Regions from separate parts of the Acidovorax sp. M2(2025) genome, predicted to be linked through region 1. Evidence: riboswitches for the same ligand, from Rfam matches in the RefSeq annotation. Region 1 holds a riboswitch; the other holds the start of a gene.
What was found. Region 1 has a riboswitch for glycine ahead of ACOYR3_RS03720 (D-amino acid dehydrogenase). Riboswitches for the same ligand answer to the same signal wherever they lie in the genome.
Positions count from the first base shown of each region.

Region 1 (15,099 bases):
AGATCACGGGCCTGGCCTTGTCGAGCGGGCCAGGCTTGTCCAGCGACTGGAAGTCATCCTCGCGGATGCGTTTGCCTTGTATTCCATTTCGGTGCGGGTATCCACCAGCACCGCGCCGCGCGCCAGCAGGCCGTCCGCTTCCTTGGCGCTCATGCGGCACAGGCGGGCTGGAGGGTGGTGAACAGCGCTTTGCCGCGCGCCAGCTCCGCGGGGTCGGCAGCGGTGGCGTGATGCCTTTGTATGCCGGGGCGGACATGCAGGCCGTGGAGCGCTTCATAGCGCAGGCCACGGGCGCGGCCGAGTAGCGCCGCCCGGCGCCCCGCGCGGTGCCTGGGCATTGCGCGCGAGGTGGGCGCCGCCGGCGGGCAGGCGGCTCAAGCCGCTCAAGCCGCCGTGCGCGACGGCACCAGGGCCGCGCCGGGGCGACGCCCCTGCACGCCCTGGAAGGCAAAGTCCACCTCCGGCACCCGGCCGCTCACGATGTCGGCCAGGGCCTGGCCCGAGCCGCAAGCGTGCGTCCAGCCCAGCGTGCCGTGGCCGGTGTTGAGGAACAGGTTGCCCAGGCGCGTGGCGCCGATCAGCGGCACGTTGCTGGGCGTGGCGGGGCGCAGGCCCGTCCAGAACTGGGCCTGCGCGGTGTCGCCCGCGCCGGGGAAGAGCTGCTCCACGCGGCGCACGATGGCCTCGCAGCGCACGGGGTTCAGGTGGCGGTCGTAGCCGTTCAGCTCCGCCGTGCCGGCAATGCGCAGGCGGTCACCGCCGCGTTCGCTTGTGTAGCGCGAGAACACGAGCTTGAACTCATCGTCCGTCAGGCTCACCTGGTGCGCCAAGCGCGCGTCCTTGACGGGCATGGTCACCGAATAGCCCTTGGCCGGGTAGATGGGCAATTCAATGCCCAGTGGCTGGGCCAGCAGCGGGCTGAACGAGCCCAGCGCCAGCACGAAGGCATCGCCGCGCACGCGCTCGAAGCGGCCTTCGGCATTGGTCACTTCCACATGGTCGATGCGGCCGGCCACCTCGCGCAGCGCGGTGATGTGGTGGCCCAGGCGGAATTGCACGCCTGCCGCCTCGCACAACCTGGCCAGTTCGCGGGTGAACTGGTTGGCGTCGCCGGATTCGTCCTCGGCCGTGTAGGTGGCGCCGGCCAGCTGCGGGCGGATGTGGGCGAGGGCCGGCTCAATGCGCACGGCCTCGTCGGCGCTGATGACCTGGCGCTCGCAGCCCAGCGCACGCATCTGCTCCGCGGGGGCGAGCGCGCCCTCGAATTCCTGGGCGTTGGTATAGAAGTGCAGGATGCCCTGCGTGCGCTGGTCGTATTGGAGGCCCGTGGCCGCGCGCAGCTGCTGCAGCACGCTGCGGCTGTAGGTGCCCAGGTTGACGATCTGCTCGATGTTGTGGCGCGTGCGCGCGGGCGTGCAGTTGCGCAGGAAGGACAGGCCCCACAGCCACTGCCGCATGTCCGCGCGCAGGCGGAACAGCAGCGGTGCATCTTCCTTGCCCAGCCACTGCAGCACCTTCAGCGGCGCGCTGGGGTTGGCCCAGGGCTCGGCATGACTCACCGAGATCTGTCCCCCGTTGGCAAAGCTGGTCTCGGCGCCGGGTGTGGCCTGGCGGTCGATGACGGTCACCTCGTGGCCGCGCTGTGCAAGGAAATACGCCGAAGTCACGCCGAGCAAGCCGGCACCCAAAACGATCACGCGCATGATTTTCAAAGCCTTTCTGGGCTCTGGCGCTTGATGGATGTGCGCAGACAGCTATAAATTTAATAGCATGCAGCTGGCGCGCTTCCGCCAAGCTGCCGCTCCCCCTGTCCTTGGTACCTGAGAGATTCACCGCGCACCCACCCGGGCTGCGGCTTGCTCCTTCGGTGCGCTACGCAGCCCCGTGGTGTCCGGGGCGGTGGCGTCTCTCCAGACGGCTTTTGAAAAAAGATGCAGTACGGAACCTGAGCGTGCATGGGAGTTTGCGCCTTCGGTGACGCGGGCGGTGCCGCGTGCTCTCCTGCGGGGCTGATTCTAGGAAGCACTGCGGCGCCCACCGGCATCTTGCCGTGCTAATGGCCGGCAATCGTTGCTGATGCGAGCAGGGCCGGGTGGCCATAATCCGTCGCACTGCTGTTTCCCTCCACCCAACCAACGGCCTGCGCCCCGCACGCCAGGATGCCTTCCATGCCCGACACCGCTTTTGATGCCTTTGCCGCCGCTGCCGTCCTGACCATGGCGCGCCAGGGGCGCATGCCCCGGCCGCTGGACTTGCCCGCGGGGCTGCGGCCGCGGGACGCCGCGCAGGCCTATGCGGTGCAGGACGCGGTGGTGCGCGAGCGCGCGGAGGTGGCCGGCTGGAAGGTTGGGGCCGCAAGCCCGCAGGCCCAGCCCGCGCGTGCGGCCCTCACCCGCGATTCCGTGTGGGTGGCTGCCGGAGAGCCGCCGACCGTCCGGCTCGCGGCCGCGGATTTTGCGGTGGTTGGCGTGGAGGCCGAACTGGTCTATGAGCTGGGCGCCGACCTGCCTCCCCGAAGCACACCGTACGGCCCCGAAGAGGTGCTGGCTGCCGTGGTTTCGGTGCGCGCCGCTATCGAGGTGTGCGACACCCGCTTTGCCGCCTGGGCGCGACAAGGCGAGTGGAGCCGGCTGGCCGACCAGGCCTGCCATGGCGCCCTGGTGGTGGGCTCCGGCTCCGCCGACGTGGCGGCGGTGCGGCCCCTGCAGCAGCCGGTCTGCCTGTGGGTGAATGGCGAAGCGGCGGTGCGGCACGCTGCAGGCGGCAACCCTGCGGGCGACCCCTTGCGCCTGCTGGCATGGCTGGCCAGCGGCGGCGCCGCCAGCCTGGGTGGATTGCGCGCAGGCCAGTGGGTGACTACCGGCTCCTGCACGGGGACGGTGCTGGTCGCACCCGGCACCGAGGTGGTCGCAGACTTTCCGGGGCTCGGGTCCGCCGTGCTGCGCGTGGACTGAGGCGTTCACGCGCCGGCCACCCGCCGTGCGTCAGTGGCGGTACGGGTTGTCGGGGCGGCGGTCGTAGCGGTTGGGCACGCCGTCGCGGTCGTGGTCGCGGGGCCGCTCGTAGCGATTCGGGATGCCGTCACCGTCGCGGTCCCGGTCATACCGGTTGGGAATGCCGTCGCCATCGCGGTCCCACCCGCCGGGGCGCATCTCCCAGCGGCCGCCGTGCTCCACCCAGCGAGGCTCGCGGTAGTAGTAGCCCGGGCGGGCCTTCACCCAGTAGCCCTGCAGCCACACATAGCGGTGTCCGCGCCATTCCCAGTGGCCGGGCACCCACACCATGCCACGGCGGGCATGGGGCATGACTTCGTGGCGGGGCGGCGGCGGCGGGCCGTACTGGACAACGACGGGCGCGGCCGGGCGGTATTGCGGGGGCGGACCCGACTGGATCACGACAGTGGCGCTGGTCTGTGCCTGCGCCACGGTGGCGGTGCCCAGGGCGGACAGCAGGGCGACGGAAACAGCGGCGAGTGCATTGCGGTGCATGGTGGTCTCCTTGGCGCCTGTTCAACGTTCTCACGCGGGTTCTGGAGGACATGTCCGAGGCGTCTGACAAGTGATTCCTTGCGGAACCGGAGCCTTCATGGTGCGTGCGGGTTGTCAAGCCGGTGTAGGCGTTTGGCGAAGACTTGTGACGTAGTGTTTCCCGACCGTGCGAAAGGCCGCAATTCCGTGATGTTTTTCACGCTGCCGCCGCCCGCCGGGTCAGCGCCACCAGACGAGGGCGGCCACCGTGAGCAGCGCCACCCAGGCGGGGTGCCGGCCGTCCGTTGCAAAGAACACCAGCAGCCCGCTGGCGAGCGTGGCGGCGCCCGCCACATCGGCCACCCAGGCGTCCAGGTCGGGGTCCGCAGGCACGGTGCCCAGGCGCCACAGCAGCGCGCTCAAGGCCCAGCCCAGCACGGTGGCCAAGTGCCAGGTGCCCCACAGGATGCGCACCTGCCGTTCGCGCAGCACCGGCTGCCCCGCGGTGGGCACCACGCCGCGCGTGCGCAGCGGGCGGAAGACCCGCAGTTCCCCGACCACCGAGTGGGCCGCACCCACCACCGCGAGGCCCACCGCCGCCAGGACCAGTGCGGTGTTCATGCCGGCGAATGCGGCCCGCTGCCGTGGATCTGGGGGTGGTGCGTGTGCACGCGCGCGCCCAGCAGGGTGAGCAGGTGCATGAGGCCCATCCACATGCGTTCGAAAACGGGCATCTCGCGCGGCACCTGCACCAGATGTTCCCCCAGCACGCGCTGGTGCGCTGGCGGGGTGAGGGGCACGGGGGCCTTGGTGCCGAAGTCGAACACCGGCCGGGTGAACGGCTCCACCTGCCAGGCCTGCATCTCTGCCAGCACGGGGGCAATGTCGCGCGCATAGGTGGGCACGGCCAGGTCCGGGCGGGCCAGCCCCAGGGCCTGGTAAGCCTGCAGCACCTGCGCATCGCGCTGCGGATCGCCCGCCGGCCGCAGCAGGGCCGACCAGGCGCTGGCCACGTGGTGCCGGAACGGCGCGGACAGCTCGCGGGTACAGCCGAAGTCCAGTACCCCCACCGCGCCGTCCGGCGTGAACACGAAGTTGCCGGGGTGCGGATCGGCATGCACCCTGCCGAGCACGAAGGTGCAGTGCAGGAACCAGTCCCACAGGCGCTGCCCCGCCTGGTCGCGCAGCGCCTGGCGGGGCCGCGTGGCCAGCCAGGCCTGCAGCGGCTGGCCGGGCAGGAACTGCTGCGTGAGCACCTGCGCCCGGGTGTGCGACAGCACGGGCCGCGCGATCACCACACCGGGCTGTGCCGCGTGCTGCGCAAACCACTGCAGCTGCGCCGCCTCCTGCAGGTAGTCCACCTCGCGCAGCAAGGTGGCCTCGATCTCGTCCATCACCGCCTGCACAACGGGTGCTTCCGGCAGGGGCAGGTCGGTGTGGGCCAGGGTGCGCAGCACGCCGCGCACCAGCTGCATGTCGCTGGCGATGGTGCTGGCGATGCCGGGGTACTGCACCTTCACGGCCACCGTGCCGTGGCCCGCCAGCTGGGCGCGGTGCACCTGGCCCAGGCTGGCGGCGGCAAACGCGGTGGGCTCGAAGTGATCGAACAGCGCCTCCGGCTCCTGGCCGAACGCCTGGCGGAACACGCGGCCCACCAGCGCGCGGTTCAGCGGCAGGGCCTGGCAGTGCGCGCGGGCCAGCTCGCGCCGCACGCCCTCGGGCAGCAGCTGCGGGTGCATGCTGAGCAGCTGCGACACCTTCAGCGCCGAGCCGCGCAACTGCCCCAGCGCGCCAAACAGGATGCGGCCCACGGCGGCTTCATGCTCGGCCTGGGCCGCGGGTGTGCGGCGGCGGGTGCGGTGCCCCACCTCGGCCATGCCGATGCGTGCGGCGGCCAGCCCGGTGATGGCGCTGCGGGCCAGTTTGCTGGTGCGCGGGGCGCGGTCGCTAACCATGCTGTGCCAGGCGCTGCGCCGTGTCGCGGGCGATGACGCGGTGGAAGGGCGTGACCACCGCCATGTAGGCGTGGCCCAGCAGGTTGTGGATGTGCACCACGGTGCTCAGCACCACGGTGGGCGCGGCGCCCGGGGCTGCGGCGCGCTTGCAGATGGAGACCTGCACGTCCAGGTGCCGGTCGTCCTGGCCCATCACCACTTCCGTGTCGCTCAGGTGCCGGATGCGGAAGATGCCCACGCGGTCGCCCACCCGGTAGCTGCGCGCGTCGTTCAGCGCGCGGCCGCTGGCGGGCGGGTGGCCGTCGTGCAGCTGGCCCAGGTCCTTCAGACCGACGAGCCGCACGGCCTGGTTGCGCACGGCCATGAGCGCGCGTGTCCACGCCGGGGTGCGCGCGGCCACGTCCAGCCACGCCTGCAGCGACGGGCGCTCCGGGTGCCGGTCGGCCACCTCATAGGCATCGAAAAAGTGGGCGCCGGGCAGCGTGGCGTGGATGGCGGTGCCGGGCGGCACCTGCGTGGCGCGCACGGTGGGTACAGCCTGGGGGGGCGAGGTGGCGGTCATGGGGTGCCCTTCCTCTTTTTGCTGGCGGAGGCTGCTGAAGGCCGTGCTGCACGGGGTTTGCGGGCGGGCGCGGGCGGCGCGTCCTCCCCGGCCTGCTCCCGCCGCGGTGCGCTGCCCACCGTCTGCCGGGCCAGCTGCAGCAGCCCTAGCAGCCCGCTGCGGTGCTGGGCCATGCGGGCCATCTGGCTGCGCAACACAAAGCCGCCCAGCTGCAGCACCCGGTTGACCAGGCCGCTGCGCAGCGTCTGCACCAGCACGCCCAGCGAGAGGTCCACCAGCTGCGCGGTGTCGGCAAACTCGTCGGAGGTGTCGCCCAGCCAGTACGTGACCACACCGGCGAGGTAGTCGGTGTACAGGCTGCCCGCCACGCCCTTGAAGTCGCAGGGCTCGATCTCGCCGCTGGCCTCGGCGGCCTCCAGAAAGCTGGCCACCGCTTCGCGCAAGCGCTGGCGCGCGGCCAGCGGCTCGGCCAGCATGGACAGGGGCGAGCGCTGGGCCAGCGTGCGCACCTGCGCCACGAATTCCCGGTCGGCCAGCAGGTGCTCGAGCACCGCGTCCGTCAGGCGCTGCAGCTTTTCCTGCAGCTGGTAGCCAGCGAAGCCCGGGGTCTGCAACGCGGCGTCCAGCGCCTGCTGCACCGCGTCGTCCAGGTAGCCCACCACGATGCGGTCCTTGGTGGGAAAGTACTTGTAGATCGTGGCGTCGCCAATGCCGGCGGCGCGTGCGATGTCCTTCATCGTCGTGCCGTCAAAGCCCTGGCGGGTCATCAGGTCCACCGCGCTGGCCAGGATCTGGCGGCGCGTGGCCTCTTGCTGCTGGCGGGTGGTTTTCATTTCATAAAAATGAAGTTTTAAGTTGATTAAAGAATAGTTATTTTTGTTTAAAGCGTCAAGCGCGTTGTTCTGCGGCCGGCAGGGACGCGCACGGCCGTCCCTGCCGAGGGCCGGCGTCAGAGGTTGGTGCAAGGGGGAAGCCGCCGCGGGGCCGGCAAGGGAAAGGGGCCGCTGCCCCGGCGCGCTGTTGCAGCGCCCCGGGGCGGCCTCGCGGTCAGTGTTCTTCGGTGACGCTCAGGCCGCGGCGGAGGCGGTCGAGCCAATTGTTCAACCTGTTCACCACGCTGTGGCGCAGGCCGAAGAGGCCTTCCATGCGCGCAAAGCGGACCAGGTGGCGCAGCTGGGCGTTGATCTTGGATTGGCCCGTCACCTGGGGCTGGACATAGAACACATGGCCCGCGAAGCCGGCCACGTCGTGCAGGATGGCGTCGTCCACGACCAGCACCAGCACGCCAGGCCAATGCGCGCAGCCATAGAAGGCGATGCGCAGCTGGTTCATGGTGCGGTCGATGAGGCCCGCATCCAGGGCGGACGCATCAATGGCTGCGATCAGGGTCCCTTCCGTGCACAGCTCGCGCGCGGCGCGATGCACGCGTTCCACGTCCAGCATGGGCTGGTCGCGAAAGAAGTGATCGATCCAGGAGCGCATGGACACCGGCGTGGGCGCTGCAGCCAGTGCCGTCCCATCGGCCGTCTGGGGCTCCCGCTGCGCGGTGGGCAGGTCAATGACCAGGGTCTGCGGCGATGCGACCGTGGAGGCCAGCATCCGGTGGGCGATGGCCGTGCATGCAGGGCCATGATTCGTCCACGCCGACGTGGAAGCAATGAACACATGCATCATGCGCCTTCCTTCTGAGCGCTGCCCCGCGAATGGAAGGGCGTTGTCTGCAGGATCGCCCGGTAGTAGGCGAGCACCCCGCCTTCCAGGAAAACGAGGTCCTTGCGCGAGCGGTACAGGTAGAGGGCCGAGAGCAGGGTGCCCAGCCGCAGCGCCAGGGAGGGCTTGGTGAAATAGTCTTCCAGCGACTGGTAGAACATGCCTTTGGACGGGCGCAGCGTGAGGTGCCGGCGCAGCAACGGGTTCTTGATGAGCAGAGCGTCCACCGCCGACATCTTGTGGAACACGATGTCCCGGCAAATGTCGTCCACCATCGAATACGGCACCTGGTCAAACATCACGAGCTTTTCGAAGTCCGCGACGAACTGGCGCAGGGGGCCCTGCTGGACGGGTACCTTGGCGCGCTGGAGGATCCGGATGATGGCTTCGAACCGCGAGGCCGAATCAACCACCGCCTGGGACGGCAGCTGGAACTGCTCGCGGTCAGCGGAGTACTTGGAAACGAAGCGCTGCATGGCGCGCAGCGCGGACTCCTGGCTCACCTTGAGCGCGGGTTTGCGCCGGAGGGGGAGCACGGCCGTCCAGGCCCTGCGCAAGGTCGGTGCTCCCTTCAACTGCTCGACAAGCACACCGCTTTTGGCGCTGTTGAGCAGGGCCCGGGTCATGAGGGTCTGGGTCAGGGCAAAGGGATTGACCTTGCGGGGCACTCCGGCCGCGACGGCACGGTACGCCTGCTCGAGGTCCTCGAACTCGTTCCAATGGAGCAGATGCGTCTGCGGGACAAGGTTCCACACGGAGCGCTTGCACAGGTACATGCTGCCGGTGGGGTACGCAGCTTCGCTGTACTTGAGCGAATTGGCGGTATAGAAGCCGCTTTGATCGGACAGCGGAAACACCGAGGGGGAGAGGACCGAGGGGGCTTCGACATTGTTGTCGCGCATCAGCCCGGCCACGGGCATGGTCTTCAGGCTGAACGTCACGCCTGTGTCGGAGTAGCGCGACGGCACGCAGTTGTGATAGTCGTCGAACCACAAGCTCTGCATGGTGGTGAGGGGAAAGAAGTCCCCAAACCGCTTCACGGCCTCGTGGAAGTTCCTGGGGAGAAATACCCGGTCGTGAATGATGCAAAGATTTGGATGCCGCGCCTCCTGGGCCAGGCGGTTCTTCTTTTCACCAATGCGCAGCGGCGGCGCGGGAATGTCTTCTCCCACGATGCGGACCTTGTCGAAGTATTTGAAATTGGCGCCGGGGCGCCCGCACAGCAGGATCTCGGCCGTGGGCACGTCCAGTTCCAGGATCCGCTCCACCGTCTTGTTCAGCGGCGTGGCGTCCTCGGGCCCCACGGGAATGCCGAAGGTCCAGGCATCCAGGCCCGCATCCTGCTCGGCGGGCAGCAGGGCCGTCTTGGTGAACCAGCGGATGCCGTCGTCGGTCGCTGCCTCGCTCTGCAGTGCCCCCGCGAAGTAGTCCCGTGCAAGAAACGGGGTGTCCACGAAATCCGCCGCCATGCCGATGCGCCCACCCACCGGCAGGGCGTGCGCAGCGTCCCAGAGGATGAGCGGTGCCAGCGGCGAGTCGCCCTCGACGCCGTAGAAGAGCAGACAGTCTGCCTGGAACTGCAAGAACCGCGAAGTGGCATTCACGTGCCGGATCCGCAGGTCGGGCTTGCCCGACTCCAGGTTGCGGAAAGTGACGAGTGCCGCCGTCTGGGCGAGTGCCTTGCATACGGCGCGGGGCACCGCCGCGCTGTGGGCGGGCCTGAAAGAAGCCACCTTGGACATGTGGCGCAATTGAATGATGGGCATGGGGTGAAGGTGCTGGATGGGGCCGGGACGGCCCGCGCAACTGCGGCGCTCGCCGGGAGCGCGTGCGTGATGGCGCGGGCCTTTCCCGGCAATTGCCGCAAGCATGGTTGGTGGCTAGACGGACAACCGGCTGGGCGCCGGGCCGCCCTGCGGGGCGCGGGCCACGGCAAAGCCCCGGATGGGTTTGTAGAAGTTGTCGTTGATCTGGGTGGTCGATATCACGGCCGCGCGAAACCGGCGGTACAGCTCTGCGTCCGGCTTGTGGGCTGCGGGGCTGGCCAGGAAGTCCGACAAGGAGCCCTGGTGCGTCAAGCCTGCGAATCCGTAAAAGGCCTTGCCCATCACATGGGTTGCCACGCCCTGGTGGATGGCGGACAGCCCCACGGTCGAGTTGATGACCACGGCGCCGGCGGCGTGGTCCAGCAAGGTGGGCAGGTGCTGGTCGTGCAGCACGTAGACCCGGTCCGCCAGCCCCAGGCCGGCGGCCTGCTTGCGGATCCAGCGGCCATACTCACGGTACGCCCGGTCTAGCGGGTGGTGCTTGAAGGCCAGCACGTGGTCCTGAGGGGCATGCTGGGCGAACGCCTCCAGGGTCTGCACTATGAATTCGCGCACGTCAGCATAGCCGCTATGGACCGTTACCTGGGCGTCGTTGTGGACCTGCAGCGGCACCAGGACAAACTTGCCGCTGAATGGGCCGACCAGCAGTTCTTGCAGCCCTCGTTCCCGGGACAGGAAGTACAGCTTGCGTGCGTATCCGCGCAGCCAGCGGCCGGCCTCTGCGGGCACGTTGAGGCTGCGGTGGTGCCGGTAGAAGGGGGTCAAAGGCCATAGCAGCGCTGCCATCAGCCAGTAGGTGCAGGCCTGCACGGCCATGGCCCGGAACGTCCCCGGGCGGGCGGGCAGAAGGCCCGGCTCCCCGTCCCCGAGGGGCCAGTCCGCGTACGCGGTGGCCACGGTGGGCAGCGCGCTGTGGCCGTTCACGCCGCCGCGTTCGCAGGTGATGAAGGCCGGCCGGAAGTAGCCCTCTTCAAACACCCAGACCGCCACCCCCAGCGCCTTCGCCAGTTCGATGGCCACGCGGTGGATCGGGCGGCAGTCCCCGAAAAGCCATACATCGGTGATCCCGTGGGCCTCCAGCAGCGAGCGCAGCGCGCCTTGCAGCTTGTCCGCACGGCGGGTGAACAGGCGCCCCGTGGGAAAGAACGCGACATCCCCGCCATTGAAATTGAGCTTGCGAACCGTGGCGCCTTGCGCACGCAGCCACTTTGCGGCCCTCCAGAAGAAGGGTCCCACCGGACCCTGGAGAAGCACGACCCGGCGCCCGTGCCAGTTTTCCTGGAACAGCGGGTGCTTCATGCCGCGGACCTCCGCCGGAGAAGCCAGCCCCGCAGGCGACCCACCTGCAGGCCGGCGCGGCCCATCGCAGCCGCAGGCCGCATCTGCAGCCGTGCGAGGTAGTCCATGGCCGTGAACACATCCATGGCCAGGCCGGTGTCGGGATGCACGTAGGTGGGGTAGAGACCCAATGCGCCGTAGACCAGCTCGCTCAGCTCGAGCTGGCGCGAGCGCCGGGGGCAGGGCTGCAAGTCTTCGGTCAGGCCCCATCCCGCGTAAAACGGCTGGGCATGGCAGACCACCGGCTTCCCGGCGACCAAGGCTTCAAAGCCGGACAGGGAGTTCAGCACGTGCACTTCGTCAAACCATGGGAGTGCGTCCTGCAGGCTGACGCCTTCCATCACGGCGTCGGCCCACTGACCGGCGTCGTCGTCGGCGCCCTGGCGCAGCCCTGCAATGACATCGGGATGGCGCTTGTAGGCGATGAACGCCGCAGGGTGCCTGGCGCGCACCTGCGCCAGAAGGTCCCGGTTGGTCCGTACGGGCGTGCGAATCCCCAGCAGCGCCGCGTCGTCGGCAACTTGCCCGATCACCAGGACCTTGCGGCCGGGGTGGGCTTGGCAGCGGTCCAGGCTGCTCCACGCCTTGCCTGCGGGCAGGTTGTACTTGCTGAGCTTGTGCAGGCGCAGCGCGCGGATGAGACGCAGGCCCATGGCCCGCTGTGCGTCGCTGAAGGGCCGCGTTTCCAGCAGCGCTTCCAGGTCGGTCGGGCTGTGGCCCCAGTGGTGCAGGCCCTGCGTGTCAAAGGTCCAGGAAATGGGGGGTGCAAATGCAGCACCCAGGCCCACTGACCGCAGAAAGCCGTCTTCCACGCGCACAACGGTCGGGCTGCGGGCATGGAACCGCGCCGGCAGAACCCCAGCGCCCCACACGAAAACGCGTGCGCCGTCCGGCAACTGCCTCGACCAGGCCCGGATGGGGGTCACGCGCGCGCGGGTAAACGCTTCCAGACGCTTGCGCTTGAGGGGGCTGAAGCCGAAGCAGAAGTCCATGGCCGCGGCTCAGTTGTTCATCGTGTTCACTGCCGCCGCCGGCGACACCAGCGAGCCCACCAGCAGCAGGAACTTCTGCAGTTCGGCCGCCTGTGCATTGGCCACGTACACGATGTCGCCGCTGCTCACCGGCGTGTTGCGCATCACGAACAGGGCCTCCGGGCGGCTCAGGTCCAGGCGGTAGACGGTGGCCTCGCCGTTGCTCTGGCGTGCCAGGAACACCTCGGTGGGCGCGGCCCGGCTGTCGACCAGACCTCCCGCGCGCGCCACCGCTTGGGCCAGCGTGATGCCGGTGGCCTCGTAGGGCACCTCGCCCTGCTTGTTGACGGCGCCCAAGGCCACGAAATGCTGGGGCTGGTGGTAGAGGGTCACGACGTCGCCGGCGGCCATCACGACGTTTTCCCGGTGCTCGCGAATCACACGCTGCAGAGGCAGCTCCACCGTGGTGCCGGCCCGCGACAGCGAGACACTGACCTTTTCAACAGGCGCTGAAGCCCCGCCGGCAGCGGCAATCACGTCCAGGAGCCGTTCGTGCTTTTGCGACAGCGGATGGCGTCGGGCCGCGCGCACTTCGCCCACGATCGTGACCTCCTGGGCCACGCCGTTGACCCGCACAAGGGCCTGCGGCAGGTTGGCCCGGCCCTTGAGCGCTTCGCCAATCTGTGCTTCGACCCGCTGGGGCGTCTTGCCCACGACCTGGAGGCGCCCCGCAAACGGGACGTTGATGGACCCGTCCGTTTGCACGATCTGATCCGGCAGTTGCAGGGACCGGGCGCCGCCGAGGTTGTCGGCGGCCCCGGCCAGCAGCATGGCCGGCGCCGCCTCCAGGAGCGTCACCTGCACCACCTCGCCCACGGCGATGGTGTCGCGGTAGGCGGCCGCAGCGCCGAGCTGGGTGAAGCTGGTCTTGCGCTGGTCGGCCAGGGACGCAAGCCGCTGCGACTCCGGCAGATCGAGACGAACCAGATTCACGCCCGGCACGGACGACTGCAGCTGATCAGCCGCCGGGCCCGAGCGGGGCAGAAAGGAGGCATCGGAGGCGCAGCCTGCTACGGCGGCGCCGACACACAGGGCGAAGGCAATGGATTTCATGGAAATGGAGTGGGCGTTCAGGGCGTGCCGGGGTACTTGTCATCCGCCGCGCCGGGCAGCTTCACCACGACATTGACCGCGTCGGTCAGCGCTTCAAAGTCGGTCGGCTCCAGCGGCTTCAGGGTCACGATGTCGCCGGCGCCGAACTCCCTTCCTGACATGCGGATGCGGCCGCTGACGACCACGGTGACTTCAGTGGCCAGCTTGTGGAAATGCTGGGCCTCCCTGTCGCCCGCCTTGTACGTTTTCACCGCCACTTCGACCGCGTGGGTCTGGACCACGCTGGGGGTGAAGCTGCCCACGAACCAGCCTTTGACCATCTGGGAGAGGTGATGGACTTTCACGCCGCGACCTGCTGCATGTGTGCGTCTTCGAAAGCCGCGATCTGCCGCTCGGACTTGAGGGGCAGGTAGTGGCGCGACTCGATGGGCAGCGCCCCCACCTTGCGACCCTTGAGCAGCAGCTCGTTGAGCAGCGGGGCCACGTAGTACCGGCCTTCGTGGTGCGCGTCCTTGCGGATGGCCGACTCGATGGCGTCAATGAAGTCGCCAACCCTGCGAAACCAGAAGAAGCCGGTGGTGGCGTTGCGGCTGATGGGCATGCACTGCGCAGCCTCGCTGACCAGACCGTCCTGCACCTTGACGTAGGAGTAGCGGGGATGGACGGAGGGGAAAACCAGGGTTGCTGCGTCGTACTGCTTTGCGCGGAAGCCGGCGACCAGGGCCCCCAGGGGCTCGTCGATGAACTCGTTGGCGCTTACGATAACCAGCTCGTCATTGGCGTCCAGCTCGGCTGCAGCCAAGAGGGCCGTGCAGGCTGCGCCCTTGGTGTTGCTGGGCACCTTGACCAACGCGGCTCCCGGGCTGATCAGGTCGGCAATGCTTGCGAGCCGGTACTTCTTGACGTCCTGCGCGAGAAACGCGAAACAGACCTTCCGGTCCGGGATCTCGTGGACCTTCTGGCAGAGCTTTTCCAGCAGGCATTCGCCGTCCATTTCACTCAGAAAGCCGGGGTATTCGCGCTGGTCTCGGCCCTTGTTGCTGGCGGCCAGGATGAGAACATGGGTGGTGTGCATGGGAACTCCTCCTGTGCCGTCACGCGGCGATCTGCGCCGTGCTCAGGACGTTGATCTCGTTGATGCGGGCCATGATGTTGGTGATGTTCGTGTCCGCCACGTCCTCGACAACGAGCACGTGGGCGCCGGAGGCCATGGCCGCCTTGATGCCGTTTTCGTTGTCCTCCACCACCAGGCATTCTTCGGGCTGCAGCGCGAAGCGCTCCATGGCCTTGAGGTAGATGTCCGGCGCCGGCTTGGACTTGGCAACATCCTGGTTGGACAGCATCAGGTGCAGATAGGGGGCGAGGGCGGCCTTCTCCATCATCAGTTCGACCGTTGCCCGGATGGAGTTGGAGCAGACGGCGAGCTTGAACCCATTGCGCTGCAGCTGCGACAGCGCTTGCTCCTGCAGGAACCGCGGACGGCAGAGCGTATGGACGATCTCCACCGTGTACTGCTGCTTCAGGTCGTTCAGGAATGGGTGCAACGCGCGCGGCAGGCCTTTTTCCACGCTCAGCATCTCCAGCTTCTTTTTCGTGGGCAGGCCATCGAAGGTCGTCTCGTGCTCGTGGCGAGAGATCTCCATGCCAAAGTGGGCGAGTGCCCGGTTCAGCGATTCATAGTGCCAATCCTTGGCCTCGATGAGTACGCCATCCATGTCGAACAAAACAGCCTTGATCATTGCGGTGGCCTTGCAAGTGGGTGATTCATGCTCATGCGTGCCTCAGGAGCGCACGGGCGGCTTCTGGCAGGTCGGTGCAAAGAAGCAGGTCGGGGTGTTCGCGCAGGGGGCGCAACGCGCGCCAGAGATCCTCGGCGTCGGATCGGCCGTGCAGTTCGGGTGAGACGACGCACACGCGCAAACCCTGCCCGAGAAGCGACTCGATCAAGCTGGCCGAATACCAGGTGGACTGGAACGCATCGAGCCAGATGCCCTGGATCTGGCCGGCAAAGGCTTGTGGGAAGGCCTCGTATTCACTCATGCGCGCGAAGCAGGGGTTTCCGGCGCGAAGGTGCTGGACCATGTCCGGTACGGACATGTCGAACACGAACCAGGGGTGGTCGCACTCTCGCATGTGGCGCGCCAGCGGAACGGCGAG
Region 1 covers NZ_CP186262.1:797,797-812,895, forward strand. The annotation lists gene ACOYR3_RS03715 (hypothetical protein) at 4-153, opposite strand; gene ACOYR3_RS03720 (D-amino acid dehydrogenase) at 384-1,703, opposite strand; glycine riboswitch at 1,798-1,924, opposite strand; glycine riboswitch at 1,925-2,014, opposite strand; gene ACOYR3_RS03725 (2-keto-4-pentenoate hydratase) at 2,169-2,954, shown strand; gene ACOYR3_RS03730 (hypothetical protein) at 2,985-3,488, opposite strand; gene ACOYR3_RS03735 (hypothetical protein) at 3,708-4,088, opposite strand; gene ACOYR3_RS03740 (ABC1 kinase family protein) at 4,085-5,422, opposite strand; gene ACOYR3_RS03745 (DUF2867 domain-containing protein) at 5,415-5,984, opposite strand; gene ACOYR3_RS03750 (TetR/AcrR family transcriptional regulator) at 5,981-6,817, opposite strand; gene ACOYR3_RS03755 (hypothetical protein) at 7,032-7,658, opposite strand; gene ACOYR3_RS03760 (hypothetical protein) at 7,655-9,460, opposite strand; gene ACOYR3_RS03765 (capsule biosynthesis protein) at 9,575-10,819, opposite strand; gene ACOYR3_RS03770 (beta-3-deoxy-D-manno-oct-2-ulosonic acid transferase) at 10,816-11,850, opposite strand; gene ACOYR3_RS03775 (polysaccharide biosynthesis/export family protein) at 11,860-12,942, opposite strand; gene ACOYR3_RS03780 (hypothetical protein) at 12,960-13,286, opposite strand; gene ACOYR3_RS03785 (hypothetical protein) at 13,283-14,017, opposite strand; gene ACOYR3_RS03790 (HAD family hydrolase) at 14,037-14,681, opposite strand; gene ACOYR3_RS03795 (hypothetical protein) at 14,713-15,099, opposite strand, start outside.

Region 2 (15,099 bases), 2.2 Mb from region 1:
TCTGGAAGTTGACCAGCGCCTCCATGCGGCCCTGCGAAATCTCGGCCTGGTAGGGCGTGTAGGCGGTGTACCAGGCGGGGTTTTCCAGGATGTTGCGCAGGATGACGCCGGGGGTGTGCGTGCCGTAGTAGCCCTGGCCGATGAAGCTCTTGAGCAGCTTGTTCTTGCCGGCGATGGCCTTGAGTTCGGCCAGCGCTGCGGCCTCGGTGGTGGCGGGCGGCAGGTCCATGGCGCGGCCCCGGGCGATGGAGCGCGGCACGATGGAGTCGATGAGCGCGCGGCGCGAGGCCTCGCCGATCACGGACAGCATGTGGGCTTCATCCGCCGCGTCGATGCCGATGTGGCGGGGCAAAAACTCGGCGGCGTTCTCCAGCGCGGAGAGGGGCAGGGCGGCGGTCATGGTGGGGCGGTGGTCTGCTATGAAAAGGGGAGCTGCTCGCGCTTGTTTTTAGCCAACCTCAGATCGATTTTGGTCTGAGATCGGCATGGATAAAGCGCAAGCAGCTATGGTTTTTGAGGCGCTTTGTGCGGCAAGCCCGGCGTTCAGGCGTTGGCGGCGAAGGCGCTGTAGGTCGTCTCGTCCATCAGCTCGGCCAGCTGGCCGGCGTCGGACAGCTTGACCTTGAAGAACCAGCCGGCGCCCAGCGGGTCGCTGTTGGCCAGGGACGGGTCGGCGCGCAGGGCTTCGTTCACTTCGACGATCTCGCCCGCGACGGGCATGTACACGTCGGCAGCGGCCTTGACGGATTCGACCACGCCGGCCACTTCGCCCTGGCTGTAGGTCTTGCCGACTTCGGGCAGGTCCACGAACACCACGTCGCCCAGCGCATCCTGCGCATGCACGGTGATGCCGACCACGGCAGCGGCGGCATCAGCGGCGTTGATCCACTCGTGTTCTTTGGAAAATTTGACGGTCATGGGGAAGCTCCTCAGGCAAAGGGGGTAAATGAAGGAATCAGCAATGTAGCGGGCGAACGGGGCGAATGGACGCCGTATGCGCTGCCGTCCGCGAAATCAGCCGCGGTAGTAGTTGGCCGGGACGAAAGGCATGGCCCGCACTTCCATCGGCACGGCCTTGCCGCGCACGATGGCGTTCACACGCGTGCCGATGGCGGCGTGGGCGGCATCCACGTAGCCCATGGCCACGGGCTCGTTCACCGTGGGGCCCAGCAGGCCGCTGGTGACCTCGCCGATCTTCTGGCCGTCCGTGCCTTGCAGCTCGGTGTGCTCGCGCACGGGCACGCGCTCCAGCGCCACCAGGCCCACGCGCTTGCGCTGCAGGCTGGCGGGGTTGTCGATCTGCGCCAGCACCTTGTCGGCGCCGGGGAAGCCGCCCGCCCGCGCACCGCCGGTGCGGCGCACCTTCTGGATGGCCCAGTTCAGTGCGGCCTCGGGCGGGGTGGTGGTGGTGTCGATGTCGTTGCCGTACAGGCACAGGCCCGCTTCCAGCCGGAGCGAGTTGCGCGCGCCCAGGCCGATGGGTTTCACTTCGGGCTGGGCCAGCAGGGCGCGGGCGAGCGTCTCTGCCTGGGCGGCGGGCACGGAGATCTCAAAGCCGTCTTCGCCGGTGTAGCCGCTGCGGGTCACAAAGCAGTCGCAGCCCGCAATGCTGAACGCGCCACCGGTCATGAACACCAGTTTTTCGACGCCGGGCGCCAGGCGGGCGAGGGCGGTGACGGCCTGCGGGCCCTGCAGCGCGAGCAGGGCGTGGTCGGGCATGGGCACGACCTTGCAGCGCTGGCCGATGCGGGCCTGGATGTGCGCGATGTCGCCCACCTTGCAGGCGCCGTTGACGATGACGAACAGCGTGGGCTCGCCGTCCACCACGCCCTGGTTGAAGAACATCAGGTCGTCGATGATGGTGCCCTCATCGGTCAGCAGCAGGCCGTAGCGCTGCTTGCCCACGGGCAGGTCGATCACGTCCACGGGCATCAGCGTCTCGAAGGCTGCAGCCGCATCGGCACCGATGAGCTTGAGCTGGCCCATGTGCGACACGTCGAACAGGCCCGCGGCCGTGCGCGTGTGCACGTGCTCGGCCATCAGGCCGGCGGGGTATTGCACGGGCATGGAGTAGCCGGCAAACGGCACCATGCGGGCGCCCAGCTCAATGTGCAGGGCGTTCAGGGGCGTGGTGAGCAGGGGGGCGGATGCGGAAGCGGGCGTGGCGGTCAAGGCGGAACTCCGGGCAAATGGTGGCCGCGACCCCATGGATCGCGGGATTTGCCCTGCTGTCCGCTTTACCTGAGAGATTCACCGCGGCGCCCTGGCTGGCCGCGCGGCTTGCTCCTTCGGTGGATGGCCCATCGCGCGATGCGGCGGGACCATCTCTCTCCAGCAAGGTAACGCCCGCATCGCTGCGGGCGGTTGCCAGTCCTTTTGCCTGAGCGTTCGGCAGCTGCCTGCGCCTTCGGCGGTGCCGCGCTGCCTTCGTTGCGAAGGTGGGGCACTCTCTCCTGACGGCCACGATTGTAATGCCTACTTGGCGTACACCAGGTCGCGCAGGCTCAGCGAAATGCCTGGCACGTAGGTGATGACCAGCAGGCACACCAGGATCACGCAGACGAACGGCAGCAGGTGGCCCACGATGCGGTCCAGCGAAATCCGGGCCACCGTGCACGCCGCAAACAGGTTCACGCCGAAGGGCGGGGTGATCATGCCCAGCGCCAGGTTCACCACCATGATCAGGCCGAAGTGCACCGGGTCCACCCCAAAGTGCTGGGCCACCGGGGCGAGGATGGGGGCGAGCACGATGATGGCGGCGCTGGTCTCGATGAACATGCCGATCAGGAACAGCGCCGCATTGACGCCCAGCAGGAACATGGCCGGCGATTGCAGCACGCCTTCCAGCCAGTGGCCGATCGCGTCGGGCACGCCGGCGCGCGTGATCAGAAAAGCAAACAGGCCCGCGTTGGCGATGATGAACATGATCACCGCGGACGAGATGGCCGACTTGCGCAGGATGGCGTACAAGTCCCGCAGCTTGATCTCGCGGTAAATGAGCACGCCGACCAACAGCGCATAGAACACCGCCACGGCCGACGCTTCGGTGGGCGTGAACACGCCGCCATAAATGCCGCCCAGGATGATGACCGGCATCAGCAATGCCCAGCCCGCCTGCAAGGTGGCGCGGCCCAGGGGCATGCGCCCGTCGCCGTCGTTCTTGCCCCAGCCCTTGATCTTGCAATACACCCACACGAAGCTCATCAGCGCCAGGCTGATGAGGATGCCGGGGCCGAAGCCTGCGATGAACAGCTCGCCAATCGACACCTCGGCGCTCACGCCGTACAGGATCATGGGAATGGAGGGCGGAATGATCACGCCCAGCTCGGCGCTGGTGGCCTGCAGCGCGGCCGCGTAGCTGGTGGGGTAGCCATGCTTGATGAGCGCCGGAATCAGGATGGCGCCGATGGCGAACGTGGTGGCCACCGACGAGCCCGACACCGCCGCAAAGATCATGCAGGTGAGCACGCAGGTCATGGGCAGGCCGCCTTGCACGCCGCCCACGATGCTCTTGGCAAACTCCACCAGCCGGCGCGAGATGCCACCGGTTTCCATCAGGTTGCCCGCCAGGATGAAGAAGGGAATGGCCGCGAGCGGGAACTTGTTGATTGAGGCGAACATTTCCTTCACCGAGATCAGCATGTTGGCGTTGGACACCTGGATGCCAACGATCGACGCGAGCCCGATGGACACCGCGACGGAGACGGTGAGTGCGAAGCACAGCACCATGGTGACGAGCATGGTGGGGGTCATTGCGCGGTCTCCAGTTCCTGGCGCTGCGGGTCAAGCCAGTTGCCCACGATGCCGACGGCGCTGAACAGGCCGCCCACCGGCATGGCGACATAGGCCCAGAACATCGACACCGATTCCAGCCCCGCCATCGACTGCACGCCGCCGCGCTGGGCGTAGTCCCAGCCGAACCACACGATGACCGCGATGAGCGCCAGCGCGGCCAGGCTCACGACCGCATCCAGCACGCGCCGCAGGGCGGGCGGGCTCCAGCGGTAGAGCACGTCCACGCTCACCATGGCGCCCTGGCGAAAGGCCGCAGGAATGGCGAGGAACACCATCCAGATCAGGCTGAAGCGGATCAGCACCTCGGTCCACTCGGCCGGCTGCTCCAGCACGAAACGCATGACGATCTGGAACATGCCCAGCAGCGATGCCAGGGCCAGCATCAGGCAGGCACCCGCCATGGCGGCGCCGGTGCTCCACCGTTCCCATTGAAGAAAGATTTTTTTCATGAATGAAAAAGCCCGTTTGCGCGCGGCAAACGGGCGTTGAAAGCCAGGACCAGGAGCAACGGGTGCGTCCGCCGCACGCGTTGCGGGTTACTTGACGGCCCGGATCTTGTCCAGCGCAGCCTTGCCGAACTGCTTTTCGAACTCGGCATTCACGGGCGCCAGCGCCGCCACGAACTTGGCCTTGTCCAGGTTGTCGATCACGGTCATGCCCTTGGCGCGCAGGTCGGCCACGCCCTTGGCATCGTCTTCGTCCACGCGGGCGCGGTTGGCCTTGGCGCCTTCCTTGGCTGCGTCGAGGAAGGCTTGCTTGTCGGCGGCCGACAGCTTGTCGAACGCGGCCTTGTTCATCAGGAAGATGCAGGGCGAGTACACGTGGCCGGTGAGCGACAGGTGTTTTTGCACCTGGTCAAACTTGGCCGAGATGATGACCGACAGGGGGTTTTCCTGGCCGTCCACCGTGCCTTGCTGCAGGGCGGTGAACACTTCCGGGAAGGCCATGGGCGTGGTGATGATGCCGAAGCCCTTGTAGGCAGCGATATGCACCGGGTTCTCCATGGTGCGCATCTTCAGGCCCTTCAGGTCGCCGGGCTCCTTCACGTCACGCTTGCTGTTGGTCATGTGGCGGAAGCCGTTTTCCGCCCACGCCAGCGCCTTGAAACCCTTGGCGTCAAACTTGGACAGCAGGTCTTGCCCGATGGGGCCGTCCAGCACGGCGCGGGCGTGCGCCTTGTCGCGGAACAGGAAGGGCACGTCCAGGATCTTCGTCTCGGGCACAAAGTTGGGCACGGGGCCGCTGGAGCTGAACGCCAGCTCCTGCGTGCCTAGCTGCACGGCCTCGATGGATTCGCGCTCGCCGCCCAGGGCGCCGTTGTAGAAGGTCTGCACCTTGTAGCGGCCGCCCGTGCGCTTCTCGACTTCCTTGGCAAACGTGTCGATGGCGACGCCCTGGTGGGAGTTCTGGGCCGTCGAGATGCTGATGCGCATGGTGGTCTGCGCAGCCGCGGACGCCACAAAGCCGAGCGCAAGGCCCAGGCCGACGACGAGTTTGGTCAGTTGCATGCTGTCTCCTGTTGGAATAGTGGGCGGGGGCGGAAGAACGCGCGGCGCCCCGCAGGGGCGGCCCCAGGCCTCGCACAAATTATGGCGGTGCAGCATCGCACCGGGCATCCGGGTTTGTGCTGGTAAGCGTGCTTATCAACTGCAGGGGGTTCTGGGCAGCCGTAGCGCCGGCGCATGGCGGCGCCCGGTGTCTTGCGTTCGGCGCGGATGGGGCGCTGCCGTGGTGCGCCCGCCGCCATGCCAACGGCCCCGCGCTGGCGGTAACCAGCCGGGGCCTTGCCATTTCGTGCACTCCGGTAAGAGCGCCTTGATGGAAGAAAGTATGCGCTGCGCGGTGGAGACGAATCTTCTGAATTTGGTGAGTATTGTGCCGATTGCAGAATAATTTTCTGCGTCAATCGAGTTGCGTGAATAATTAGCCCGATGGACCGATTGGACAGAAAAATTCTCGCTGTGCTGCAGGGCAACGCCCGCGCCAGTTTGCAAGAGATCGGCCAGGCCGTGGGCCTGAGCCCGTCGCCGTGCTGGGGCCGCATCAGGAAGATGGAAGAGGCGGGCGTCATCCAGGGCTACACGGTGCGCATCAACCCGCAGGCGCTGGACTTGGCCGACACGGTGCTGGTGCAGGTCACGCTGGACAGCCACTCCGACAACACGCTGGAAAAGTTTGGCGAGACGCTGGCCAGCATTCCCGAGGTGATCGAAGCGCACCTGGTGTCGGGCGACTACGACTACCTGCTGCGCATCGTGGTCAAGGACACGCGCGACTACGAGCGCCTGCTGCGCGAGAAGCTCTACAAGATCAAGGGCATCCGGCACAGCCGCTCCAGCTTTGTGCTGCGCACGCTGAAGAAGGCGGACCTGCCGCTGGGGTGAAAATTCTTGAATAAAAATGGCCGCCAGCGCTTTGCGGATAAGCGCAAGCAGCTACTGAAACAATAGCAAACTCGAGCGAGCCAGCACCGCTGGCCGCCTGCGGAGCACCGTCCATGAACCTGCGTTTTGTTGAAGCCTTCTACTGGGTGGCCTCCCTCAAGAGCGTGACGCGCGCCGCAGAGAAGCTGTTCCTCACGCAGTCGGCCATGTCCAGCCGCATCGCAGCGCTGGAGGAAGAGCTGGGCGTGCTGCTGCTGGACCGGCGTGACAAGCACTTCAAGCTCACTGTCGCGGGCACGCGGTTCCTGAGCTACGCCCGGCGCATGCTGGAACTGCAGCGCCAGCTCAAGGCCGAGATGGGTTCAGGGGCGCCGCTGGAGGTGTCCTTCCGCCTGGGGGCGATTGAATCGGTGCTGCATTCGTGGCTGATTCCATGGGTGGAACAGCTGCGCAAGGACAACCCGCTGCTGGAGCTGGAGTTGACGGTGGAGCCCACTCCCGTGCTGCTCGACCAGGTCCGCCGCGGCACGCTGGACGCAGTCTTTGCCGCACTGCCCGCGTCGGCCGACGGGATTCGCAGCCAAGCCCTGGCGCCCATGGAGATGGTGTTCGTGGGCAACAGCAAGCTGCACCGCAAGCGCAGGTACACGCTGCAGGACTTTGCAGACACCGACATCCTGACCTTCCAGCGCGGCTCCCAGCCGCATGTGTACCTGCTGGATACCCTGCGCCATGCGCAGGTGGAGCCGCGCTGCGTGCACACCATCTCGTCCATCTCGGCCATGGTGCAGTTGGTGCAGGGCGGCTTTGGCGTGGCCACGCTGCCGCGCCTGGCGGTGCAGCGCATGCTGGCCTTCCCGGACCTGCGCGTGCTGGCCTGCGACGCCGCGCTGCGGCCCCTGCCCATCCATGTGAGCTACCGTGAAGACCCGTCCTCTCCGGCGATGGAGGCCGTCGTTCGGTCGGCGCTTGCATTCATCGACGCACTGCCAGCCGCTGCACGCAAGCGCGGCTGACCTACCTCCCAGCATCGTTGAGCGCCGTGCCGCCCGCGCGCCGCGGGTCGGCGGCGCCGCGCCGTGGCCTTGCTGCGTTGCTGCGTTGCGGCGTCTGCAGGCCCGTCCCAGCGCTCAGGGTTATCCCTGAAACTGCGCTGGCGTGGTGCATAGGGGTTAACCCTTGGCACCAATTTGGTTCGCAATTCACCAATGGTGAACATCGAAAAAATCGATGAGCTGATAGAAAGTTTTTGAATTTGCCAGCCCGGTTGCACCCCCACACAATCCGCCCCAACGTCATGCAATTGACATTTCTCAATGCGAGGAAAAATGGTGGATTCAGCAGTTCAAGCCGCGGTGGAAGTATTCGGTTCCGAAGGCATCAACACCCCCGGCCATGTGCGCAGCGTGATTCGTGAAGGCGCCTGGGCGTCGCACACCAGCGGCCTGGCGCACGGCCGCGTGCAGGGCAACCTGGTGATCCTGCCCGAGGTGCTGGCTGGCGACTTCCTGCGCTTTTGCCAGCGCAACCCCAAGCCCTGCCCGGTGCTGGCCGTGAGCGAGCCCGGCCAGACGGCGCTGCCCTCGCTGGGCGAGGGCATCGACATCCGCACCGATGTGCCGCAGTACCGCGTGTGGCGCCACGGCGAGCTGGCGCAGGAAGTGGGCGACATCACGGCCCTGTGGCGGCCCGACCTGGTGACCTTCGTGCTGGGGTGCTCGTTCTCGTTTGAGGCGGCACTGCAGGAGGCCGGCATCAGCCTGCGCCACATCAACGAAGGCAAGAACGTGGCCATGTACCGCACGAACATCGCCACCGAGGCCGCGGGGCCGTTCGGCGGCGCCATGGTGGTGTCCATGCGGCCCATGCCCGCGGTGGACGTGATCCGCGCGGTGCAGGTCACCTCGCGCTTTCCCAATGTGCACGGCGCGCCGGTGCATATCGGCGACCCCGCCCTCATCGGCATTGCCGACATCGCCCTGCCTGACTACGGCGACGCGGTGGAGCTGATGCCGGGCGAGATTCCCGTGTTCTGGGCCTGTGGCGTCACGCCGCAGTCCGCCATCTTGAATGCCCAGCCGGCGTTTTGCATCACCCATGCGCCGGGCTGCATGTTGATCACCGACCTTCTCAACCACCACCTTGCCAGCTTCTAAGCGGCAACCCTCCAGGAGTCTCCTCATGAAAAAAATCGCACTGTGCATGACGGCCGCCCTCGGCATGGGCCTGGCCCAGGCCCAGGCCCAGGTCAAATGGGACCTGCCCACCGGCTACGGCGCCAACAGCTTCCAGACGCAGAACGTGCAGCAGTTTGCCAACGAAGTCGATCAGCTCACGGGCGGGAAGCTCAAGATCACTTTGCATCCCGGCGGCTCGCTCTACAAGGCCAACGAGATCAAGCGCGCCGTGCAGACGGGGCAGGTGCCCTCGGCGGAGTTCATCCTCTCGGGCGCGTCCAACGAGAACCCGCTCTTCGGGGTGGATTCCATTCCCTTCCTGGCGACGAGCTATGCCGACTCCAAACGCCTGTACCTGGCGGCCAAGCCCGCGCAAGATAAGCTGCTGGCGTCGCAGGGCATCAAGGTGCTTTTCAGCGTGCCCTGGCCTGGCCAATCCCTGTACTCGCTCAAGCCCGTGAGCACCCCCGCCGACTTTGTCGGCACCAAGATGCGGGCCTACAACCCGGCCACCACGCGCATCGCGCAGTTGCTCAAGGCCCAGCCGGTCACGATCCAGCTGTCGGAGCTGGGCCAGGCCCTGGCGACCAACACGGTGCAGAACTTCCTGACCTCCAGCGCCAGCGGCGTGGAGTCCAAGCTGTACGAACAGGTCAAGTACTTCTATCCGGTCAGCGCCTGGCTGCCGCGCAATGCCACGGTGGTCAACCAGAAGGCGTTTGATGCGCTGGAAAAGCCTTTGCAGGAGGCCGTGCTCAAGGCCGCCGCAGCCGCCGAAGCGCGGGGCTGGGCCACCAGCGAGCGGGTGGACAAGGAGTTCGTGAAGGAACTTGCCGCCAAGGGCATGACGGTGGCCGAACCCAGCGACAGCATCAAGAAGGAGCTGGCCGGCATTGGCGACGCGATGACGGCCGACTGGGTAAAGGCCGCAGGCACCGAGGGCCAGGCCATCATCGACGCCTACCGCAAGAAGTAAGTCCGCCCGCACCGGTCCCCGCGCGCGGCGGGGGCCGTGCCGGGCACGCGCCGCCGGCCGTTCACCGCGCCGCCGCTTTCCTTTCCTTTCCCTTCACTTTTCAAGCGTTACCGGGAGTACGCCATGGACAAACTCGTCCGCAATTTCTACAGGCTGCTGATGCTGCTGTCCGGCCTGTCCATGCTGGCTGCGTTCGCGGCCGTCACGCTGGGCGTTTTTGCCCGCGAGGTCATCCATCTGAACATTGATGGGCTGGACGCCTATGCGGGCTACGCCATTGCCGCTGCGCTGTTCTTTGCCTTGCCCGGCACGCTGCAAAACGGCGACCACATCCGCGTGACGCTGGTGCTGGACCGCCTGCCCGCACGCCTGCGCTCGGCCTTCGAGTGGTTCTGCCTGGCCAGCGCGCTGGTCCTCACGGTCTACATCGCCTGCTACGCCGTGCGCTCTGTGTGGATTTCTTACGCCACGCACGACATCTCGCCCGCGGCGGACGCCTCGCCTCTGTGGATCCCGCAGATCAGCATGGCCCTGGGCTGCATTGGCTTTGCGCTGTCGTTTGCCCACGCGCTGGTGCTGCGGCTGCAGGGCGTGGCCTTCATGGCCGTGTCCGAATCGGCCCGCTCCGAGTAACACCCGCAAGGAGAACACAACATGGACATCCTTATTGCTTTCGGCCTGATCGTGGCGCTGTTCGCAGTGCTCGGCTCGGGCCTGTGGATCGGCCTGTCGCTGCTGGCCGTGGCGCTGTTGGGCATGGAGCTCTTCACCAGCCGCCCGGTGGGCGACAGCATGATGCTGACCATCTGGGGTTCCACCTCCAGCTGGACGCTGACGGCGCTGCCGCTGTTTCTGTGGATGGGAGAGATCCTGTTCCGCAGCAAGCTTTCGAGCAACATGTTCAAGGGACTGGCCCCGTGGCTGGAGCGCCTGCCGGGCCGCCTGCTGCACGTGAACGTGGTGGGCTGCACCATTTTTGCCGCCATCTCGGGCTCCTCTGCCGCCACCTGCGCCACCATCGGCAAGATCACGCTGCCCGAGCTGAAGGAGCGCGGCTACCCGGAGGACATCTCCGTGGGCACGCTGGCCGGGGCGGGCACGCTGGGCTTGCTCATTCCGCCCTCGATCATCATGATCGTGTACGGCGTGGCCGCCAACGTGTCCATCTCCAAGCTGTTCCTGGCCGGCGTGATCCCGGGCCTGCTGCTGGCCGCGCTGTTCATGGGCTACATCATCGTGTGGGCCCTGTTCAACAAGGACAAGGTGCCTGCGCCGGACGCCCGCCTGAGCTTTGCGCAGAAGCTCTACGCCTCGCGCCACCTGATCCCCGTGGTCTCGCTCATCGTCGTGGTGCTGGGCGCCATCTACAGCGGCATTGCCACGGCCACCGAAGCGGCCGCGCTGGGTGTGGCCGGCTCGCTCATCCTCGCCAAGATCGAGGGCTCGCTGGACTGGGCGGCCTTCAAGGAAGGCCTGTTCGCCGCCTGCCGCGTGTACTGCATGATCGGCCTCATCCTGGCGGGCGCCGCCTTCCTCACGCTGGCCATGGGCTTCATCGGCCTGCCACGCCACCTGGCCGAGTTCATCGGCGCGCTGCACCTGTCGCCGTTCGCGCTGATGCTGCTGCTCATCGTGTTCTTCATCCTGCTGGGGTGCTTCCTGGACGGCATCTCCATGGTGGTGCTGACCATTGCCGTGCTGCTGCCCACGGTGGAGGCCGCGGGCTTCGACCTGGTGTGGTTCGGCATCTTCATCGTGCTGGTGGTGGAGATGGCGCAGATCACGCCGCCAGTGGGCTTCAACCTGTTCGTGCTGCAGGGCATGACGCGGCGCGAGGTCACCTGGATTGCGCGCACTGCGTTGCCCCTGTTCGTGCTGATGATCGCCGCGGTCATCATGACGTATTTCGCGCCCGATGTCGTGCTCTGGCTGCCCCGCCAGATGCAGGGCTGACCGGCTTTCGCCACCAGAACGCCGCCCAGGAGTCCTGCCATGAAAGCCCTTGTGTTGTTGCTGGCCGCGCTGGCCGCGGCCCCGGCGCTGTGCGCGCAGAGCGTGTGGAAGCTGGCGACAGGCTACCGCGCGGAGTCGTTCCACACGCGCAATATCGTGCAATTTGCCCAGGAGGTGGAGCGTGCCTCGGCCGGTGCGCTGCGCATTGAGGTGCACGCCAACAACGCATTGTTCAAGCTAGGCGACATCCCCCAGGCTGTGCAGGACGCCAAGGCCGAGGCGGGCGAGACCATCATGACCAGCCTGGTGCCAGGCATGCCCATTGCCGGCGCCGACGCCGTGCCCTTCGTGGTGCGCAGCTACGCCGACGCGCGCCGCCTGTGGGACCTGCAGCGTCCGTTGATCGAAGGGCACTTCGCGCAGCGGGGCCTGAAAGTGCTGTATGCCGTGCCCTGGCCGCCGCAGGGCCTGTTCTCGGTGGCGCCGGTCAAGTCGGCTGCCGACTTCAAGGGCACGCGCATGCGCACCTACAACCCCGCCACCGTGCGCATTGCCGAGCTGCTGGGCGCCACGCCGGTGGACGTGCCCATGGTGGAGGTCAACCAGGCGCTGGCCGCGGGCAAGCTCGACTCCATGATCACCTCGGCCCTCACGGGCGTGGAGAACCAGGTGTGGGGCCAGATCCGGCAGTACTACGGCATCAACGCCTGGTTTCCCAAGAACATCGTGTTCGTGAACCAGAAGGCATTTGACGCACTGCCGGCACCGGTGCGCCAGGCCGTGACGCAGGTGGCCGCCGAGGCCGAGGCCCGGGGCTGGGCGCTGAGCGAAACCATCGCGCAGGAGTCGGTGGGCGAGCTGCAGCGCAAGGGCATCCAGGTGGGCCGCGCGCCCGCCGAGCTGGACGCCGAACTCAAGCGCCTGGGCGAACGCTTCTCGCGCGAATGGGTGCAGTCCGTGGGCAACGAGGCCAACAAGATTTTCATTCCGTACTACTTCCAGCGCTGATCGCGCTGCCGGGCACGGCTCCGCCCCGCCTCGCGCATTGCGTGCTCGTTCGTCTTCTTATCTGTTCTTCCTTTCTTTCTGACGCATTTCAACACCATGCAAGCAACCAACACCAACCCCCATGGCAGCCGCTGGCAGTTCTGGATCGACCGGGGCGGCACCTTCACCGACATCGTGGGCAAGCGCCCGGACGGCACCCTGGTCACGCACAAGCTGCTGTCGGAGAACCCCGAGCAGTACAAGGACGCGGCGGTGGCCGGCATTCGCCACCTGCTGGGCCTGCAGCCCGGCGAACCGGTGACGCCTGACTTGGTGGAGTGCGTGAAGATGGGCACCACCGTGGCCACCAACGCGCTGCTGGAGCGCAAGGGCGAGCCCACGCTGCTCATCACCACACAGGGCTTCAAGGACGCGCTGCGCATTGCGTACCAAAACCGCCCGCGCCTGTTCGACCGCCACATCGTGCTCCCCGAGCTGCTCTATGCCGAGGTGATCGAGGCGCGCGAGCGCATCGGCGCGCAGGGGGCGGTGATGCAGCCTCTGGACGAGCCGGGGCTGCGCGGCGAGCTGCTGGCCGCCTATGGCCGCGGCCTGCGCAGCGTGGCCATCGTATTCATGCACGGCTACCGCTATACCGAGCACGAGCAGGCTGCAAAGCGCATTGCCCAGGAGGTGGGCTTCACGCAGATCAGCACCTCGCACGAGACGAGCCCGATGATGAAGTTCGTGAGCCGCGGCGACACCACGGTGGTGGACGCGTACCTCTCGCCCATCCTGCGCCGCTACGTGGACCAGGTGGCGAGCGAAATGCCGGGCGTGAAGCTGTTCTTCATGCAGTCTTCGGGCGGGCTTACGGACGCGGGCACCTTCCAGGGCAAGGACGCGATTCTGTCCGGTCCGGCCGGCGGCATCGTGGGGATGGCGCGCACGGCGGGGCTGGCCGGACAGGCGAAGGTGATCGGCTTCGACATGGGCGGCACCAGCACGGACGTGAGCCACTACGCGGGCGAGTTCGAGCGCGAGTTCGAAACCCACGTGGCCGGCGTGCGCATGCGCGCGCCCATGATGAGCATCCACACCGTCGCCGCGGGGGGCGGATCGGTGCTGAGCTATGACGGGGCCCGCTTTCGTGTGGGGCCTGAAAGTGCCGGCGCCAACCCCGGCCCCGTGAGCTACCGCCGCGGCGGCCCGCTGGCCGTGACGGATGCGAACGTGATGGTGGGCAAGGTGCAGCCGCGCTACTTCCCCAGCGTGTTCGGCCCGGCCGCCAACGAAGCGCTGGACGCTGACGCGGTGCGCGCCCGCTTCGAGGAGATTGCCGGCCAGACCCAGCGCAAGCCCGAGGAGGTGGCCGAAGGCTTCATCCAGATCGCCGTGCAGCAGATGGCCAACGCCATCAAGAAGATCAGCGTGGCGCGCGGGTACGACGTAACGCGCTACACCCTGCAGTGCTTTGGCGGCGCAGGCGGCCAGCACGCCTGCCTGGTGGCCGACGCCTTGGGCATGACGCGCGTGTTCGTGCACCCGCTGGCGGGCGTGCTCAGCGCCTACGGCATGGGCCTGGCGGACCAGACCGTGATCCGCGAGCAGGCGGTGGAGATGCCGCTGGCTGCAGAGTCGCTGCCCTTGATTGCCGAGCGGCTTGATACCCTGGGCGCTGCCGCGCAGGCCGAACTGGAGCGCCAGCAGGTCAGCACCAACCCCGTGCAGGTGCGCCACAACGTGCACGTGCGCTACGAGGGCACCGATTCGGCGCTGGTCGTACCCTTTGGCGACATGGCGGCGATCCAGGCCGCGTTCGAGGCCGCCTACCGCCAGCGCTTTGCCTTCCTGATGGCCGGCAAGGGCCTGGTGGTGGAGGCCGTGTCGGTGGAGGCCGTGATCCCCGGCGACGCGCCCGCAGAGCCGCGCCTGCCCGTGCATGCCCACCGCAAGCACCCGCAGCGCGAGACGGTGCGCATGTACTCCGGCGGCCAGTGGCACGACGCCGCCCTGGTCGTGCGCGAGGACCTGCGCCCCGGCGACGTGATCCCCGGCCCGGCCATCATTGCCGAGAAGAACACCACCACCGTGGTGGAGCCCGGCTGGTCCGCGCGGCTGACCGACCTGGACCATCTGGTGCTCGACCGCGTCACGGCCCGCAAGGTGCAGTACGCCGCCGGCACCACGGTGGACCCGGTGCTGCTGGAGGTGTTCAACAACCTGTTCATGAACATCGCCGAGCAGATGGGCTTGCAGCTGCAGAACACGGCCTACTCGGTCAACATCAAGGAGCGGCTGGACTTCAGCTGCGCGCTGTTCGATGCCGAAGGCAACCTGATTGCCAACGCACCGCACATGCCCGTGCACCTGGGCTCGATGGGGGAGAGCATCAAGACCGTGATCCGCGAGAACGCGGGCAAGATGCACCCGGGCGACGTATACATGCTCAACGACCCGTACCACGGCGGCACGCACCTGCCCGACGTGACGGTGATCACCCCGGTCTATGTGGCCGCTGGCAGCGAGCCCACCTTCTACGTGGGCAGCCGCGGGCACCACGCGGACATCGGCGGCACCACGCCGGGCTCCATGCCGCCGTTCTCCACGCGCATCGAGGAAGAGGGCGTGCAGCTCAACAACGTGAAGCTGGTGGACCGCGGCATCTTCCTGGAAGACGCCGTGCGCAACCTGCTGGCCACCGGCGGCGGCACCACGCCGTACCCCAGCCGCAACCCCGAGCAGAACCTGGCCGACCTGCGCGCGCAGATCGCAGCCAACGAGAAGGGCGTGCAGGAGCTGTCGAAGATGGTGGAGCAGTTCGGGC
Region 2 covers NZ_CP186262.1:3,002,480-3,017,578, reverse strand. The annotation lists gene gcvP (aminomethyl-transferring glycine dehydrogenase) at 1-400, opposite strand, end outside; gene gcvH (glycine cleavage system protein GcvH) at 544-918, opposite strand; gene gcvT (glycine cleavage system aminomethyltransferase GcvT) at 1,015-2,172, opposite strand; glycine riboswitch at 2,219-2,345, opposite strand; glycine riboswitch at 2,359-2,466, opposite strand; gene ACOYR3_RS14010 (TRAP transporter large permease) at 2,476-3,753, opposite strand; gene ACOYR3_RS14005 (TRAP transporter small permease) at 3,750-4,244, opposite strand; gene ACOYR3_RS14000 (TRAP transporter substrate-binding protein) at 4,332-5,303, opposite strand; gene ACOYR3_RS13995 (Lrp/AsnC family transcriptional regulator) at 5,727-6,179, shown strand; gene ACOYR3_RS13990 (LysR family transcriptional regulator) at 6,293-7,195, shown strand; gene ACOYR3_RS13985 (putative hydro-lyase) at 7,511-8,335, shown strand; gene ACOYR3_RS13980 (TRAP transporter substrate-binding protein) at 8,361-9,332, shown strand; gene ACOYR3_RS13975 (TRAP transporter small permease) at 9,456-9,965, shown strand; gene ACOYR3_RS13970 (TRAP transporter large permease) at 9,987-11,285, shown strand; gene ACOYR3_RS13965 (TRAP transporter substrate-binding protein) at 11,325-12,293, shown strand; gene ACOYR3_RS13960 (hydantoinase B/oxoprolinase family protein) at 12,390-15,099, shown strand, end outside.
Region 2: linked by a shared signal. The riboswitch ahead of gcvT (glycine cleavage system aminomethyltransferase GcvT) and the one ahead of ACOYR3_RS03720 (D-amino acid dehydrogenase) in region 1 are both predicted to bind glycine.